2 regions of the Acidovorax sp. T1 genome follow, and region 2 is predicted to be linked to the other one. Evidence: riboswitches for the same ligand, from Rfam matches in the RefSeq annotation. Region 2 holds a riboswitch; the other holds the start of a gene.
What was found. A riboswitch is a leader RNA that binds a small molecule or an ion and turns the genes downstream of it on or off. The one in region 2 is predicted to bind glycine.
Positions count from the first base shown of each region.

Region 1: it holds a riboswitch for glycine, as region 2 does, so the genes downstream of both, CCX87_RS12805 (D-amino acid dehydrogenase) here and gcvT (glycine cleavage system aminomethyltransferase GcvT) in region 2, are expected to answer to the same signal.

Region 1 covers NZ_CP021648.1:2,704,476-2,712,783, reverse strand. Annotated here, with positions in the region: gene CCX87_RS12820 (acyltransferase family protein) at 772-1,905, shown strand; gene rnk (nucleoside diphosphate kinase regulator) at 2,122-2,535, opposite strand; gene CCX87_RS12810 (alanine/glycine:cation symporter family protein) at 2,753-4,150, opposite strand; gene CCX87_RS12805 (D-amino acid dehydrogenase) at 4,243-5,514, opposite strand; glycine riboswitch at 5,677-5,771, opposite strand; gene CCX87_RS12800 (phosphoethanolamine transferase) at 5,964-7,673, opposite strand; gene fghA (S-formylglutathione hydrolase) at 7,715-8,308, opposite strand, start outside.
Region 2 covers NZ_CP021648.1:2,232,506-2,240,813, forward strand. Annotated here, with positions in the region: gene CCX87_RS10340 (ABC transporter permease) at 1-533, shown strand, start outside; gene CCX87_RS10345 (ABC transporter ATP-binding protein) at 556-1,350, shown strand; gene CCX87_RS10350 (Lrp/AsnC family transcriptional regulator) at 1,439-1,897, opposite strand; gene CCX87_RS10355 (TRAP transporter substrate-binding protein) at 2,298-3,269, shown strand; gene CCX87_RS10360 (TRAP transporter small permease) at 3,369-3,863, shown strand; gene CCX87_RS10365 (TRAP transporter large permease) at 3,860-5,137, shown strand; glycine riboswitch at 5,144-5,251, shown strand; glycine riboswitch at 5,265-5,386, shown strand; gene gcvT (glycine cleavage system aminomethyltransferase GcvT) at 5,431-6,567, shown strand; gene gcvH (glycine cleavage system protein GcvH) at 6,638-7,012, shown strand; gene gcvP (aminomethyl-transferring glycine dehydrogenase) at 7,149-8,308, shown strand, end outside.

The DNA of each region.
Region 1 (8,308 bases), 470 kb from region 2:
GAAACCACCGAACATCCAAACAACCCCACGGGCCATCGCTGCGCTCGGCCCAGGTTGCGCAGCGCGAGGCGCTTGCGCCCGCGAGACGGGGCCGAGCGCAGCGATGGCCCGAGTGGATGTTGGCTCCCCATCCCTTCTGGATGCGCCTGGGGCGCGCAGGGCGCGGGGTGGCGGGTGTGCCGCAGGACACACCCGCTTCGTGATCTGACTCGCCGTGGTTGTCTGAACGGAGCGCCGCAGGCGCGCAGTGAGTTCCACGGCGCACCCCGCGCACGAGCACCCCAGGTTGCGGGTTATTGGGGTCAGACACCCATTTCACTGCGGTGCGTAGCACCGCACCCTCCGGGCGAGCCAACGGCTCGGTGAATTGGGGCTCTGACCCCAAAAACCCGTCGCAGACAGCAGGGTCGCCTTTCTTTTGGGTACGTTTCTTTGGCGAAGCAAAGAAAAGTACCTCGCCCGCCGGGGCGCAACCCGGCCCCCACCCTCAAAAAAAGCACGCAAAAAACTATCAAAACAATAGCTACCAGCGTTTGATACACAAGCCCCAGAGCCCAAAAACATCACATATCAAAAAATCCGCCCCCAACGAAAAGCCTGAAACCCCTTACCCCGCCCCCGCTGCCATACGCCCCGAAGCCGTCACCAGGCAGGCGCAACGCTCTTCATCCGTTGCGCGCGCTTCAGCAAACATTGCTCGATCCGACGACAATTGAAGGTTTTTTGGCGCCGCCACTTGGCGGGCACTGAGCCGCCGTATCTTTTTGCTGCATGACATCTCCTCACTCCCGCACGCCGCTGATCGACATGGTCAAGGGCATTGCCTGCGCCACCATCGTGTGGCACCACCTCGCTTTTTATGGCCCCATGTCCGACATCGCGCAGCCGCTGGCGCCGGGGCTGATGGCATGGCTTTACGACTATGGGCGCATGGCCGTGCAGATCTTTCTGGTGCTCGGCGGCTATCTCGCGGCGGCCAGCCTGGCGCCCCAGGGGCTGGCACGGTTTGACAGCGCCAGCCAGCAGATCGCACGGCGCTTCGTGCGGCTGGTGGTGCCTTATGCCGTGGCACTGGTGCTGGCCGTGGTGGTGGCGGCGCTGGCGCGCAGCTGGATGGATCACCCCTCGGTGCCCGATGCGCCCGATCTGGCCCAGCTGGTGGCCAATGCGCTGCTGCTGCAGGACATCGTGGGCGAAGAGGCCCTGTCGGCGGGCGTGTGGTATGTCGCCATCGACTTCCAGCTTTTTGTGTGCTCCGTGCTGCTGCTGGCGCTGGTGCGGTCGGTGTGTGGCGAGGGGCGTGGCGCGGTGTGTGTGCGCCATGCCGCCTGGTTGGGGCGTGCGCTGGTGGTTGCCGGCACGGCGGCCTCCTTGCTGGTGTTCAACCGCGAGCCGGAACTCGATATGTGGGCCCTGTATTTCTTTGGGTCCTATGGGCTGGGCATGATGGCTTACTGGGCGGTGCAGGCCCCGCGTGCTGGCGGGTGGCTGGCCGCCATCGCCGTGCTGGGTGCCGCCGCCCTGGTGCTGGATTTCCGCGCGCGCATTGCCGTGGCGCTGGTGACGGCGTTGGCGCTGGCCTGGGCGCTGCGCTCATCCCGCTGGCGGCAATGGCAGGGGTTCGCACCCGTGGTGCGGCTCGGTCAGATGTCGTACTCGGTGTTTCTGGTGCACTTTCCGGTGTGCCTGCTGGTCAATGCCGTGGTCAGCCACCTCTGGCCGCAAGCGCCTGTGTGGAATGCCCTGGGCATGCTGGCGGCGTTTGTACTTTCGCTGATGGCCGGGCGGCTGCTGTATGAGCGGGTGGAGCGCCACGTTCCGACCTGGACCACGGCGCTGCGCTGGCAGGCCGGGCTGGTGGGCACCGGCATGCTGGTGGCGGTGACCACCAGCCAGTGGGCCTGAGAGGCTGAGAGTCTTTCATCCATGCCCGCCTTGCACGCCAAAACACACCGGCTCGTCGTTGCAAATACTCGCCATAGCCCGCGCTATGGCTGTGTTTTGCGCCTAGACCCGGCGCGTTTTGACGCGCCTTTCGGGCACGGCCGAAAAACTCTCAGCCTCTGACGCCACACGCCTTGGCCTTGGTGTGGCACCTGGGGTGCGCGACCGCCCGGCGGGTCAGCGGTGCAACTCGCCCGCGCTTTCGGGTTGGTAGACGATGCTTTTCACGCGCACTGTCATCGATTTGCCACCTGGCCCGGGCCAGGCCAGTTCATCGCCCACCGACAGGCCGAGCAGCGCGCTGCCCACGGGCGCAAAGATCGAGATGCGGTCGGCGCTGCCGTCCATGTCGCGCGGGTACACCAGCGTCAGGCAAAACTCCTTGCCGGTCTCCTGGATCGTGAACTGCACGGTGGAGTTCATGGTCACCACATTGGGAGGGATCTCCTCGGGCGCCACCACGTCGGCGCGGTCCAGCTCTGCCTGCAGATCGGCCTTGCCCGGAAAGACGCTGGCCGGAATCACCGCCAGCAGTGCTTCAATGCGGTCCAGGTCCAGGGAGGACAGGGTGATCTGGGGTTTTTTCGCCATGGCGTATCTCGACAGCTGGTTGTAAAGGCCGGGACTGTAGTGGATCGCGAATCTCGCACTGCGCCGCGTGGTCAAAAAAGGCACCGTTTCTGGGTTTGTTGCTGCGAATAAAGTCGAGAAACGGTGCATTCCTGCCGTGATGAGGGGCGATGCGGATCCGGCCGATCCGCTCTGTCGCCCTCCCGGTGACCCGTCCTGTCGGGCCCGTCTCAGCCTCTCAGGTCTTGACCGGGTTCGATGTTTTGCCAGTTGGCATGGGAGCGCCTGCACGGCCATGGTTGGCAAAGTACTCCCGGGTCAGGCGCACGATCACCGGGCTGAGCAGCAGCAGCGAGATCAGGTTCGGAATCGCCATCAGCGCGTTGAGCGTGTCGGCCACCAGCCAGGCAAAGTCCAGGCTCAGCACGGCGCCCGGAAACACCGCCAGCGTCCACAGCAGGCGAAACGGCTTTTCGGTCACGGTGCCGAACAGGTAGGCCCAGCATTTTTCGCCGTAGTAGGCCCAGCCCAGGATGGTGGTGAAGGCGAACACGGCCAGCGACCCCGCCAGCAGGTACTTGCCCATGCCGGGCATGGCTGTTTCAAAGGCCGCGGCGCTCAGGATGGCGCCGGTCTGGCCCGAGTCCCACACGCCGCTGACGATGATGGCCAGACCGGTGCAAGTGCACACGATGATGGTGTCGATGAAGGTGCCCATCATGCCGATAAGGCCCGAGAACACCGGATCGCGCGTGGCGCCCGCCGCCTGGGCGATGCCTGCGGTGCCCAGGCCCGCTTCGTTGGAGAAAATGCCGCGCGCAACACCTTTTTGCAGTGCCAGCATGACCGAGGCGCCGACAAAGCCGCCGGTGGCCGCCACCGGGTTGAAGGCGTGGTGCAGGATCAGCGCGAAGGCGCCGGGAATGCGATCGGCAAATACCACCAGGATCACGGCCACGCAGGCGATGTAGCCGATGCACATGGCCGGCACCAGGCGCTCGGCCACTGCGCCGATGCGCTTGATTCCGCCCAGTACCACGGCGCCGGTCAGCAGGGTCAGCGCCAGGCCGGTGATCCAGGTCTCCACGCCAAAGGCGTTGTGCATGGCGCTGGCGATGCCGTTGGCCTGCACCATGTTGCCAATGCCAAAACCGGCCAGGCCGCCAAACACCGCAAAGACCGTCGCCAGCCAGCGCCAGCGCTTGCCCAGACCGTTCTTGATGGCGTACATCGGCCCGCCTACATGCTCGCCGCGCTCGTCCACCTCGCGGTATTTCACCGCCAGCACCACCTCGGCGTATTTCGTGGCCATGCCGACGAAAGCGGTCATCCACATCCAGAACAGGGCGCCTGGGCCGCCGATGGCGATGGCTGCGGCAACCCCGGCGATGTTGCCCGTGCCCACGGTGGCGGACAGCGCCGTCATCAAGGCGGCGAACGGCGAGATCTCGCCGTCGCCAGCGTTGCCGGGTTGCCGGCTTTGCCCGATCATGCGAAAGCCGTAAATGATCTTGCGAAGGGGCATGAAGCCCAGACGCACCTGCAGGTAAAGGCCCGTGCCCAGGATCAGGGTGATCATCGGAACGCCCCAGACCAGCCCGTTGAGCCATTCAAAAAACATGTGCAGGGATTGCATAAATCAGTTTCCTTCGGAAACAGGGTTGGGGGAGGTCGATAAGCAGGGGGAAAACCATCGGCGCCGGGCACCGCCGGGCACGGCGGCAAGCCTCAGCAATGCCGAGACTGCAGGACGGATGGCGTGCCAGCGGCGGGTGCGTGGGCACCACAGGCCTGCACGATCACGCCAGCCACCATGTCGGCGGTGACGGCCGACAGCGTCCAGCCGAGGTGGCCGTGACCGGTGTTGTAGAAGACATTGGCACTGCGCCCGCGTCCCACGCGCGGCATCATGCTGGGCATCATTGGGCGCAGGCCGGCCCAGGGCACGACCTGTTGCGTGCTCACGCCAGGAAAGCACTGGTGCACCCAGTCCACCAGGGGCGCAATGCGGTCGGCGCGGATGTCCTTGTTGCAGCCGTTGAACTCGGCCGTGCCGGCCACGCGCAGGCGGTCAAGCCCCAGGCGGCTGGTGACCAGCTTGGTTTCGTCATCGAGCAGGCTCACGGTGGGGGCGGCCTGCTGGCTTTGCGCGTCCCGCAGGTTGACGGTGATCGAATAGCCCTTGACCGGGTAGATGTTGACACGGTCGCCGAGCTGGGTGGCAAAGTCGCGGCTGGTCACGCCAGCGCACACCACCAGGCCATCGAAGCGGTGGGTTTGGGGGGCGTCAGCCTCGCCCACGGTGACGCTGGCGGTCTTGCCGTCGCTGCGCAGGGACAGCACGTTTTGCCCGTACAGGCAGCGCACGCCCAGGCGCTCGATGGCCGCGGCCAGGCCGACGGTGAACTTGTGGATGTCGCCGGTGGCGTCGCTCTCGGTGAAGTAGCCGCCGTAGTAACTGCCGGCCAGCGTGGGCTCGATGGCGCGCATCTCGGCCGGCGTGACCGGGCGGCGTGGCAGGCCGCCAGCGGCCAGCAGTTTGGACACCTCGCCGGCGTGGTCAAAGCCTTTCTTGTCGCGGTAGATGTGCAGGATGCCTTGCTTTTTCAGGTCGAAGTCCACGCTTTCGGCATCGGCCCAGGCAAACAGGTGCTCGCGCGCAGCGACGGCCAGGCGGGCGGTCTCGATGGTGTTTTGCCGGTAGTGCGCAATGTTGCCGATGAATTCGGCAAACCACGACAGCTTGTGCCAGCTGGGCTTGGGGTTGACCAGCAGCGGTGCATCGCCCTTGAGCATCCACTTCAGGCCCTTGATGATGGTCGACCAGTGGGTCCAGACCTCGGCGTTGGACGCCGACAGCTGGCCGCCGTTGGCGAACGACGTTTCCATGGCCGCATAGCGGTGTTTTTCGAACAAGGTGACGGCAAAGCCGCGCTGGGCCAGGGCATAGGCGGTGGTGACACCGGTGATGCCGCCGCCGATGATTGCGATGGATTTCATGATGACAGGCTTCCAACAGGTCGTGGTGACGTGGCACGCTGCGCACCATGCGCAACGCACGCCCCCTCTGTTTAGGACCTGAGAGATTCACGTCCCGTTGCCGGGCGCGCTTGCTCCTGCGGTGTGCCGTCTGACGAAGACCGGCAGCTCTTCAGAGTTCCTTTGAGCTGATCGGTCCTTTTGCCTGAGAGTTTCCGGGGCGGTTGCTCCTTCGGCGCCGCAGGCAGCATGCCAGCGGTCTCTCCCGATCAGATCTTGGCGCAAGGCCAAGGACTGAAGCGATGATGCACAAAGCGTGCCAATGCGTTCTCCGTAAATACCCGCCATGGGCGCAAAAAATGCACGGTTTCAGAGCCAACGAGACGTGCGCGGTCTGGTGGGTTGCATGCGGGGCCGGGGCTGTGGTCTGATCTGGTGCGCCAACGGTTCTGCGCAGCAGCCGGGTGTGCTCAGATGTGGCGCTGGCGGCAGGTGGCGTAAATGTCCTGGCCCGGCTGGTAGGCGGTGGTCTGCACATCCATCAGGCCCAGCACCGAGTGAAAGTAACCATCGTGCGTGATGCGCCGCTCGGCCAGGTCTTTTTGCAGGCAGGGGGTGGAGACGCCGCTGCGCGCCTGCATGGCGGGAGACAGCCAGGTGATCCAGGGCACATGCTTTTGCACGTCAGGTGCGATGGAATAGGGCAGGCCATGCAGGTAGATGTTGTTCTCGCCCAGCGATTCTCCATGATCTGCTACATAAATCATAGCTGTTTGCGCTTTCTCCGATTGGGCTGAGAGCCAATTGATCACTGAATCGAGAAACTGGTCGGTTTGCACGATGCTGTTATCGTAGGCGTTCACCACCTGCGCTTGTGTGCATTCTTGCAGGGCGGTGGAGGTGCATTCGGGCTGGAACTTCTTCAGCGCCGCTGCAGAGCGCTTGAAGTAGGCGGGCCCGTGGCTGCCCATCTGGTGCATCACCACCACAGTGCCGCGGCTGCGCTGCTCGGCGGGCAGGTTGGCCAGGCGCTGGTCCAGGTCCTGGAGCATGATGGGGTCCAGGCACTCACCGTCGGGGCACAGCGTTGGGTCTTTCAGTGCGGTGGTATGCACTTGCCCGACACGCTCGCACACGCCCTTGCAGCCGGCCTGGTTGTCCAGCCAAAGCACGGCCAGGCCCGCGTGGTGCAGCACGTCGATCAGGCTTTCGTAATTGGCCTTGCGCGCTTCGAAGCCGTCGCGCCCCAGGTGAGAAAACATGCACGGCACCGATGCGGCGGTACTGGTGCCGCACGACCAGGCATTGCGCGCGGTGGCGAGGTCGGTGCGGGCCGACAGCAGGGGCGTGGTGGGCCGGTTGTAGCCGTTGAGCCCGAAGTTCACGCTGCGGCCGGTTTCGCCCAGCACCAGCACCAGCAGGGGCGGCTTTTGCTGGCCTGCATAGCTGGCGCCCAGCTGGGCGTCGCGGCCCAGCGGCATCAGCGTGCTGGTGTCCAGCCGCAGCGGCTTGGTGGCGATGTTGCCCAGGGCGTACACGCTGTTGAGCGGATTGATCAGGTAGCGCAGCTTGGTGTGGTTGCGCATGGTGGAGGCGAAGTCCTGGAACACCAGCAGCAGGCAGACCACGATGACCACGATCGAACCCACCAGCAGGGCGCCGTTGTGGGCCATGTGGCGAAAGGCATGCATGCGGCGCACCGGGCGGCGGTACAGCCAAAGCAGCGGCGGGGCCGTGAGCGCCAGCACGGTGGCCAGCATGCGCCAGTTGAGCAGGTCGCCGGCCTCTTTCGCATCGGTCTGCATGACGTTGACCAGCATGCTTGCGTCGATGGCAATGCCATAGGCAAGCATGAAATAGGCACCGAAAGCGGCCATGAGCAGCATCACGGTGATGGCGGGCTTGAGCGTCCAGCGCCAGGCCAGCACACTGAGCAGGGCGGCATTGCCTGCCGCCACAATCACCGCAAAAGCCAGCGCAAAGCCCCAGCCGCGCAGCGTGCCCTGGCCCGGCAGCGCCGCCACTTCACGCCACAGCGGCACGTTGCAGGCGGTGGCCAGCCAGGCGCTGGCCAGCACCACGACCCACGCGGGGTGGATGTCGCGGGACGGATGGGTAGGGTGGGCAACGGCGCGGCGGCCAAGCACAAGGCGCTGTAGGCGCTGCAAAAACAAAGGCATGGGTTGATTGTCTGTCGAGCTGCTTAACTGGGCATTAATGTTCAGGCCGGCGCAGTTGCATGGTGCTGCAAATGGTCACCCAGGAAGGTCTGGATGAAATAGTAGCCATGGTCGTAGCCTGCATGGCGGCGGAGCGTGAGCGGCTGCCCGACCTGGGCACATGCGCTTTCGAACAGGTGTGGGTGCAGCTGCGTGGTCAGAAACGGGTCGGCCAGGCCCTGGTCAATCAGGATGCCTTGCGGATACGGTGCTCTGCCTTGCTGGCCCATCAGCACACTCGCATCATGTGCGCCCCAGGTGCTTTCATCCTGCCCCAGATACCCCGTGAAAGCGTTGTGCCCCCACGGGCACTGGGTGGGCGCGCAAATGGGCGCAAAGGCCGACACGCTGCGGAAAAAGCCGGGGTGCCGCAAGGCGAGCGTGAGCGCACCGTGCCCGCCCATCGAATGCCCGAACAGGCCCAGGCGCTGGTCGTCGAGGGAAAACTGCACCGCCACGGCGGGCAGCAACTCCTTGATGAGGTAGCTCTCCATGCACCAATGGCCGGCCCAGGGCGCCTCGGTGGCGTCCAGATAGAAGCCGGCGCCCACGCCGAACTCCCAGTGGTTGCTTTCACCCAGAATGCCCGCGCCGCG
Region 2 (8,308 bases):
TCGTGCTGCTGCAGCCCGAAGGCATGCAGGACTACATTGCGCGCCCACTGATCCTGGCCGTCATCGTGGTGGCCGCCAAGCTGCTGCTGGACTGGTTTTTTGCCACCGAACGGGGCCTGGCCATTCGCGCCACCGGCTCGAATGCCCGCATGGCCCGCGCGCAGGGCGTGAACACCGGCGCCATGATGCTGCTGGGTCTGGCGATTTCCAATGGTCTGGTGGGCCTGGCCGGCGCGCTGTTTGCGCAGACGCAGGGCGGCTCGGACATCTCCATGGGCATCGGCACCATCGTCATCGGCCTGGCCGCCGTGATCGTGGGCGAGAGCATCCTGCCCTCGCGCCGCCTGATTTATGCCACGCTGGCCGTGATCATTGGTGCCATCGCCTACCGCTTCTTCATTGCGCTGGCGCTCAACAGCGACTTCATCGGCCTAAAGGCGCAGGATTTGAATCTGATCACCGCCGTGCTGGTGGCCGTGGCGCTGGTGATTCCGCAGCTCAAGCGCAAGCTCGCCAAGCGCAAGCCGTCCTGAACCCGCGCACCGAAAGAGCCCCATGCTGAGCGCCCAACACCTCGAAATCACCTTCAACCCCGGCACGCCGATTGAAACGCGCGCCCTGCGCGGCATGTCGCTGGACATTCCGGCCGGGCAATTTGTCACCGTCATCGGCTCCAACGGTGCCGGCAAGTCCACCTTTCTCAACGCCATCTCGGGTGACCAGTCGGTGGACAGTGGCCGCATCGCCATCGACGGCGTGGACGTCACGCGCATGCCCGTGTGGGCCCGCGCAGAGCGCGTGGCCCGCGTGTTCCAGGACCCGATGGCCGGCACCTGCGAAGACCTCACCATCGAAGAAAACATGGCACTGGCGCAGCGCCGCGGCACCTTCCGCAACCTGGGCCGCGCCGTCAAGGCATCGATGCGCGAGGGTTTTCGCGAACGCCTGGCCACGCTGGGCCTGGGCCTCGAAAACCGCCTGACCGACCGCATCGGCCTGCTCTCGGGCGGCCAGCGCCAGGCCGTGAGCCTGCTGATGGCGGCGCTGCAGCCGTCGCGCATCCTGCTGCTCGACGAGCACACCGCCGCGCTCGACCCGCGCACCGCCGACTTCGTGCTGCGGCTGACCGAGCGCATCGTGCAGGAGAGCAAGCTGACCACCATGATGGTCACGCACAGCATGCGCCAGGCGCTCGACGTGGGCGAACGCACCGTGATGCTGCACCAGGGCCAGGTAGTGCTCGATGTTTCCGGCGAAGAGCGCAAGCGCCTGGATGTGCCCGACCTGCTGCACATGTTTGAAAAAGTGCGCGGCGAAAAGCTGTCGGACGACGCCCTGCTGCTGGGTTGAGGCGGGCGTGGGCTGCGCCTTTTCAATATCAAATTGATAGCTGCATGCGCTTACTGGATAAGCACAGGCGGCCAATTTGGCTTGAATATCAGTCCACAAACAGCGGCAGATCGGCTTTTTTGAGCGTGCGCAGCACAAAGCTGGATCGGCTGTGGCGGATGCCCTTGATCTTGTAGAGCTTCTCGCGCAGCAGGCGCTCATAGTCGCGCGTGTCTTTCACGACCACGCGCAGCAGGTAGTCGTAGTCGCCCGACACCAGGTGCGCCTCAATCACCTCGGGAATGCTGGCCAGGGTTTCGCCAAATTTTTCCAGCGTGTTGTCGGAATGGCTGTCGAGCGTGACCATCACCAGCACCGTGTCCGACAGATCAAGCGCGCGCGGATTCAGGCGCACGGTGTAGCCCTCGATCACGCCGGCCTCTTCCATCTTCTTGATGCGCCCCCAGCATGGCGAGGGGCTCAGGCCCACGGCCTGGCCGATCTCCTGCAGGCTGGCGCGGGCGTTGGCCTGCAAAACGGAGAGGATTTTTCTGTCGAGACGGTCTATGTGCCACATTATTCCAAAAAGACCGCATTGGCAGAAAATTTTTCTGAAAACAACCCGAAACAACGCCAATTCAGAAGATTAATCGGCCATCCGCGCGGCATACTTTGCTGCATCAAGGCGCTCTTACCCGGGTGCACAAACTGACAAGGCCCCGGCGGGTTACCGCCCGCCCGGGGCGCTTGGCAAGCATCCCCCCAACGCTACCTGTTGCTGCCCTGTCCCGCATGTGACCCCGGTGCGCTGCGATGCGCCTGGCACGCCGCTGATAAGCATGCTTACCAGCACAAACCCCGATGCCCGGCGCCATGTTGCAGCGCCATAATTTTTGCAGTGCGCGGCGCAGGCCCGCGCCGCAACCTGCACCGCAGGCCACACGCAATCACACCCCTCAGGAGACACCATGCAATTGACCAGACTCGTCGTCGGCCTCGGCCTTGCCATCGGCTTCATGGCCAGCGCTGCCGCGCAGACCACCATGCGCATCAGCATCTCGACGGCGCAGAACTCGCACCAGGGCGTGGCCATTGACACCTTTGCCAAGGAAGTCGAAAAGCGCACGGGCGGCCGCTACAAGGTGCAAACCTTCTACAACGGCGCACTGGGTGGCGAGCGCGAGTCGATTGAAGCCGTGCAGCTGGGCACGCAAGAGCTGGCCTTCAGCTCCACCGGCCCCATCCCCAATTTCGTGCCCGAAACAAAAATCCTCGATGTGCCCTTCCTGTTCCGCGACAAGGCCCATGCGCGCGCCGTGCTCGACGGCCCCATCGGCCAGGAGATGCTGACCAAGTTCGACAGCAAGGGCTTCAAGGCCCTGGCCTGGGCCGAAAACGGCTTTCGCCACATGACCAACAGCAAGCGCGACGTGAAGGAGCCCGGCGACCTCAAGGGCCTGAAGATGCGCACGATGGAGAACCCCGTGCACATCGCGGCCTACAAGGGCTTTGGCATCATCACCACGCCCATGGCCTTCCCCGAGGTGTTCACCGCCCTGCAGCAAGGCACCGTGGACGGCCAGGAGAACCCGCTGCCCGTGATCATCTCGGCCAAGTTCGACCAGGTGCAAAAGCACCTCACGCTCACCGGTCATGTGTACTCGCCCTGCATCTTCGTGATGAACAAGGCGGCTTTTGACAAGCTCAGCGCTGCCGACAAGCAGGCCTTCCTCGACGCCGCCAAGGAAGGCACCAAGGCCAACCGCGCGCGCGTGGACGAAGACGACGCCAAGGGCGTGGCCGACCTGCGAGCCAAGGGCATGACCGTGATCGACACCGTGGACAAGGCCAAGTTCGTGGCCGCGTTGGCCCCCGTCAATGCCGAGTTTGAAAAGCAGTTCGGCAAGGCAGCGCTCGACAAGATCCGCAACGTGAAGTAATCCGCACAGCGCTTTCTTTTTGATAGCTATCAGCGCCCGTCGGCAAAGCGCCAACGGGCGTTTTTATTCATACATTCTGTTGTCCGGCCCGTGCCGCCCATGAAAAACATCTTTCTTTCTTTTGAGCGCTGGTGCACCAGGTTGGCCATGCTCGGCGCCTGCGCCATGCTGGCCCTGGCCTCGACGCTGGGCATGTTCCAGATCCTGATGCGCTTCGTGTTCGAGCAGCCCGCTGAGTGGACCGAGGTGCTGATCCGTTTCAGCCTGATCTGGATGGTGTTTCTGGCCATTCCGGCCGCGTTTCGCCAGGGGGCGATGGTGAGCGTCGACGTGCTGTACCGCTGGAGCCCGCCGCGCGTTCGCCGCGTGCTCGACTGGGTGGTGTGCCTGGCCGCGCTGGCATTGATCGGCGTGATCATCTGGTGGGGCTGGGACTACGCGCAGCGCGGCGGCGTGCAGAGCATGGCCGGGCTGGAGTCGGTGTCGATGTTCTGGGCGTATCTGGCCATGCCCGTGGGCGGATTGTTCTGCGTGGTGGGAATCATCGGCAACCTGATCGATCCCCAGCGCATGGAACTGGAGACCGCGCAATGACGCCAGTAATGATCTCCACCATGGTGCTGTGCTTTGCACTCACCGTCTCCGTGGCCGTGTCGATCGGGCTGGCCTCCATCCTGGGCATTCAGGTGGCCAACGCCAACATGCTGATCGCGGTCAAGGAGATGTTCGCCTCGATCAACAAGTTTCCGCTGGCCGCCATTCCGTTTTTCATCCTGGCGGGCAACCTGATGGAAACCGGCGGCATCTCGCGCCGGCTGGTCGAGTTTGCCAAGAGCATCGTGGGCGGCGTGCAGGGCGGCCTGCCCATGACCTGCGTGCTCACCTGCATGATCTTTGCGGCGGTGTCGGGCTCGTCGGTGGCCACCACTTTTGCCATTGGCGCCATTTTGATCCCTGCGCTCATCAAGCATGGCTACCCCACCAGCTATGCTGCAGCGCTGCAGGCCACCAGCGCCGAGTTGGGCGTGATCATTCCGCCCTCCATTCCCATGATCCTGTACGGCGTGAGCGCCGAGGTGTCGATTGGCGAGCTGTTCATCGCCGGCTTTGGCCCGGGCCTCTTGATCAGTGGCGCGCTGATGCTGTTTGTCTGGGCCTACTGCAAATACAAGGGCTGGGGCAAGAACGATGGCGATGGCCGCATGCCCTTTGGCAAAGCCACGCTGCAGGCCGGCTGGGCATTGTTCATGCCCGTGATCATTCTGGGCGGCATCTACGGCGGCGTCTTCACCCCCACCGAGGCCTCGGCCGTGGCGGTGTTCTATGCGCTGGTGGTGGGCGTGGTGATCTACCGCGAGATCAAGGTCAAGGACCTGTTCGCCATCCTGCGCAAGTCGGCCATCTCGTCGGCGGTGATCATGTTCATCATCGCCAACGCCGGGTTGTTTGCCTTCCTCATCACGCGCGCCGGCGTGCCCGATGCCATTGGCCGCTGGCTGGAGGCGGTGTTGCAATCCCCCACCCTGTTCCTGCTGGGTGTGAACGCGGCGCTGTTCATCATCGGCATGTTCATCGAGACCAGCGCGGCCATCATCGTGCTGGCGCCCATCCTGGCGCCCGTGGCAATGCACTTCGGCGTGGACCCGGTGCACTTCGGCCTGATCATGGTGGTGAACCTGGCACTGGGCATGATCACGCCGCCCTTTGGCGTGAACCTGTTTGCCGCCTGCACGGTGGCGCGCATATCGCTCGACCGCATCGTCAAGCACCTGCTGCCGTTCGTGGGGGTGATCCTGGTGTGCCTGATGGTCGTCACCTATGTGCCGTGGATTTCGCTGGCGCTGCGCGATCTGGTGTACGCGAAGTAAGTACAATCGTGCCCGTCAGGAGAGAGTGCCCCGTCCCTTGCATTGCAAGATGAGAGGCACCGCCGAAGGCGCAGGAACACCCGAACGCTCAGGCAAAAGGACTGGCAAACGCCCGCAGTGATGCGGGCGTTCCCTTGCTGGAGAGAGATGGCCCGCACCATGCGAAGGCCATCCACCGAAGGAGCAAGCCGCACAGCCAGCCAGGGTGTTGCGGTGAATCTCTCAGGTAAAGCGGACAGCAGGGCAAATCCCGTGGCACATGTGCCGCGGCCCCCATTTGCCCTGGAGCTTTCATGTCCGCCCCTGCCGCCGCCCCCCTGCTCAACACGCCCCTGAACGCCCTGCACATCGAGCTGGGCGCCCGCATGGTGCCGTTTGCCGGCTATTCCATGCCCGTGCAATACCCCGCTGGCCTGATGGCCGAGCACCAGCACACGCGCAGCGCTGCTGGATTGTTCGACGTGTCCCACATGGGCCAGCTCAAACTGGTCGGCCCCGACGCCGCTGCCGCGTTCGAGAGCCTGATGCCCGTCGATGTGATCGACCTGCCCGTGGGCAAGCAGCGCTACGGGCTGCTGCTGAACGACGCGGGCGGCATCATCGACGACCTGATGTTCTTTCGCGTGGCGCAAAACGAGATCTTCGTGATCGTCAACGGCGCCTGCAAGGTGACCGATATCGCGCACATCCAGGCCCGCATCGGCCAGCGCTGCGAAGTCATCCCCATACCCGACCACGCGCTGCTGGCGCTGCAGGGCCCCCAGGCCGTCACCGCCTTGTCGCGCCTGGCGCCGGGCATTGAAAAGCGGGTGTTCATGACCGGCGGCAACTATTCCATCGCCGGCTGCGACTGCTTTGTCACGCGCAGCGGCTACACCGGCGAAGACGGCTTCGAAATCTCGGTGCCCGCCGCGCAGGCCGACACCCTGGCCCGCGCCCTGCTCGCGCAGCCTGAAGTCAAGCCCATCGGCCTGGGCGCGCGCAACTCGCTGCGCCTGGAAGCGGGCCTGTGCCTGTATGGCAACGACATCGACACCACCACCACCCCCGTGGAAGCGGCCATTGGCTGGGCGATGCAGAAGGTGCGCCGAACCGGCGGTGCCCGCGCAGGCGGCTTCCCCGGCGCCGACACGGTGCTGGCGCAACTCGACAACCCGGCCAGCCTGCAGCGCAAACGCGTGGGCCTGATCGCGCTGGAGCGCGTGCCCGTGCGCGAACACACCGAGCTGCAAAGCCTGGACGGCCAGAAGATCGGCGAAGTCACCAGCGGCCTCCTGGGCCCCACCATCGACAAACCCGTGGCCATGGGCTACGTGCTGCCCGCCCATGCGGCCCTGGGCACGCGCGTCAACGCCATCGTGCGCGGCAAGGCCGTGCCCATGGAAGTGAGCACCATGCCCTTTGTGCCTACCCGCTACTACCGCGGCTAATTACTCCACGCCGCCGCCGCTGGGCCCGGCTACATTCCGGATTCCTTCCATTTTTTCCAGGAGCTTTTCCATGACGATCAAATTTTCCAAAGACCACGAATGGATCAACGCCGCCGACGCCAATGCGGCCGTGGTCGGCATCACCGTGCACGCCCAGGACGCGCTGGGCGACGTGGTGTTTGTGGACCTGCCCGCCGTGGGCACCACGTTTGCCCAGGGCGACGTGGCCGGTGTGGTCGAGTCCGTCAAGGCCGCCGCCGACGTGTACATGCCGGTCTCCGGCGAAGTGGTCGAAGTGAACGAAGCCCTGCGCGCCGACCCCTCGCTGGCCAACTCCGACCCGCTCAACACCGGCTGGTTCTTCAAGGTCAAGCTCAGTGACGCCAGCCAGCTCGATGCGCTGCTGGACGAAGCCACCTACGCCGATTTCGCCAAGAACGCCTGAGACGAATTTGCCTTCAACCCGCTAACGTCGTTGGTCGCCTTGCCGTGCTACAGCACTGTCTGCGGCTTCCCGCCTAGTTAGCCGGCTGAATGCAAATCCGCATGGCGCCCTACCCTCCCGTTTGAGAACCTGCACTATGTTGATGCCAACCGCCCTGCCGCTCGGCGAGCTTGAAAACGCCACCGAGTTCCTGCCCCGCCACATCGGCATCGATGCGGCCGACGAAGCGCACATGCTGTCGGTGATCGGCGAGGCCTCGCGCCGCGCCCTTATCGACTCCATCGTGCCGCGATCCATTGCACGAAGCAGCGCCATGGACCTGCCCCTGCCGATTACGGAAGCGGCGGCGCTGGCCGAACTCAAGGCGATGGCATCGAAAAACCAGGTTCTCAAGAGCTTCATCGGCCAGGGCTACTACGGCACGCACATCCCCGGCGTCATCCTGCGCAACATCCTGGAAAACCCCGCCTGGTACACGGCCTACACGCCCTACCAGGCCGAAATTTCGCAAGGCCGCATGGAGGCGCTGGTCAACTTCCAGACCATGGTGTGCGACCTCACCGCCATGCCGATCGCCAATGCATCCATGCTGGACGAAGCCACCGCAGCGGCCGAGGCCATGACGCTGGCCAAGCGCTCGGTGAAGAGCAAAAGCAATGTGTTTGTTGTAGCCGGTGACGCGCACCCGCAGACCATCGAAGTGATCCAGACCCGTGCCAAGCCGCTGGGCATCGACGTGGTGCTGGCCAATTCCGCCGCTGAGTGGGATGCCGCGCTGGACGGCGAGTATTTCGCCGTGCTGGCCCAATACCCCGCCACCAGCGGCCGCATCGACGACCTGCGCGCCGACGTGGAAAAGGTCCATGGCAAGCACGCTGCATTTATCGCCGCGGCCGATCTGCTGGCCCTCACGCTGATCACCCCGCCCGGCGAATGGGGCGCCGATATTGTGGTGGGCACCACCCAGCGCCTGGGCATGCCCATGGGCGCGGGCGGCCCGCACGCGGCCTACATGGCCTGCCGCGACGACTTCAAGCGCAGCCTGCCCGGCCGCCTGGTGGGCGTGAGCGTGGACGTGCACGGCAAGCCCGCCTACCGCCTGGCGCTGCAAACGCGCGAGCAGCACATCCGCCGCGAAAAAGCCACCTCCAACATCTGCACCGCGCAGGTGCTGCCGGCCGTGATTGCCAGCATGTACGCCGTGTACCACGGCCCCCAGGGCTTGAAACGCATTGCCCAGCGCGTGGCCAGCTACACCGCCATCCTGGCCAAGGGGCTGGAGCAGCTCGGCGCGCC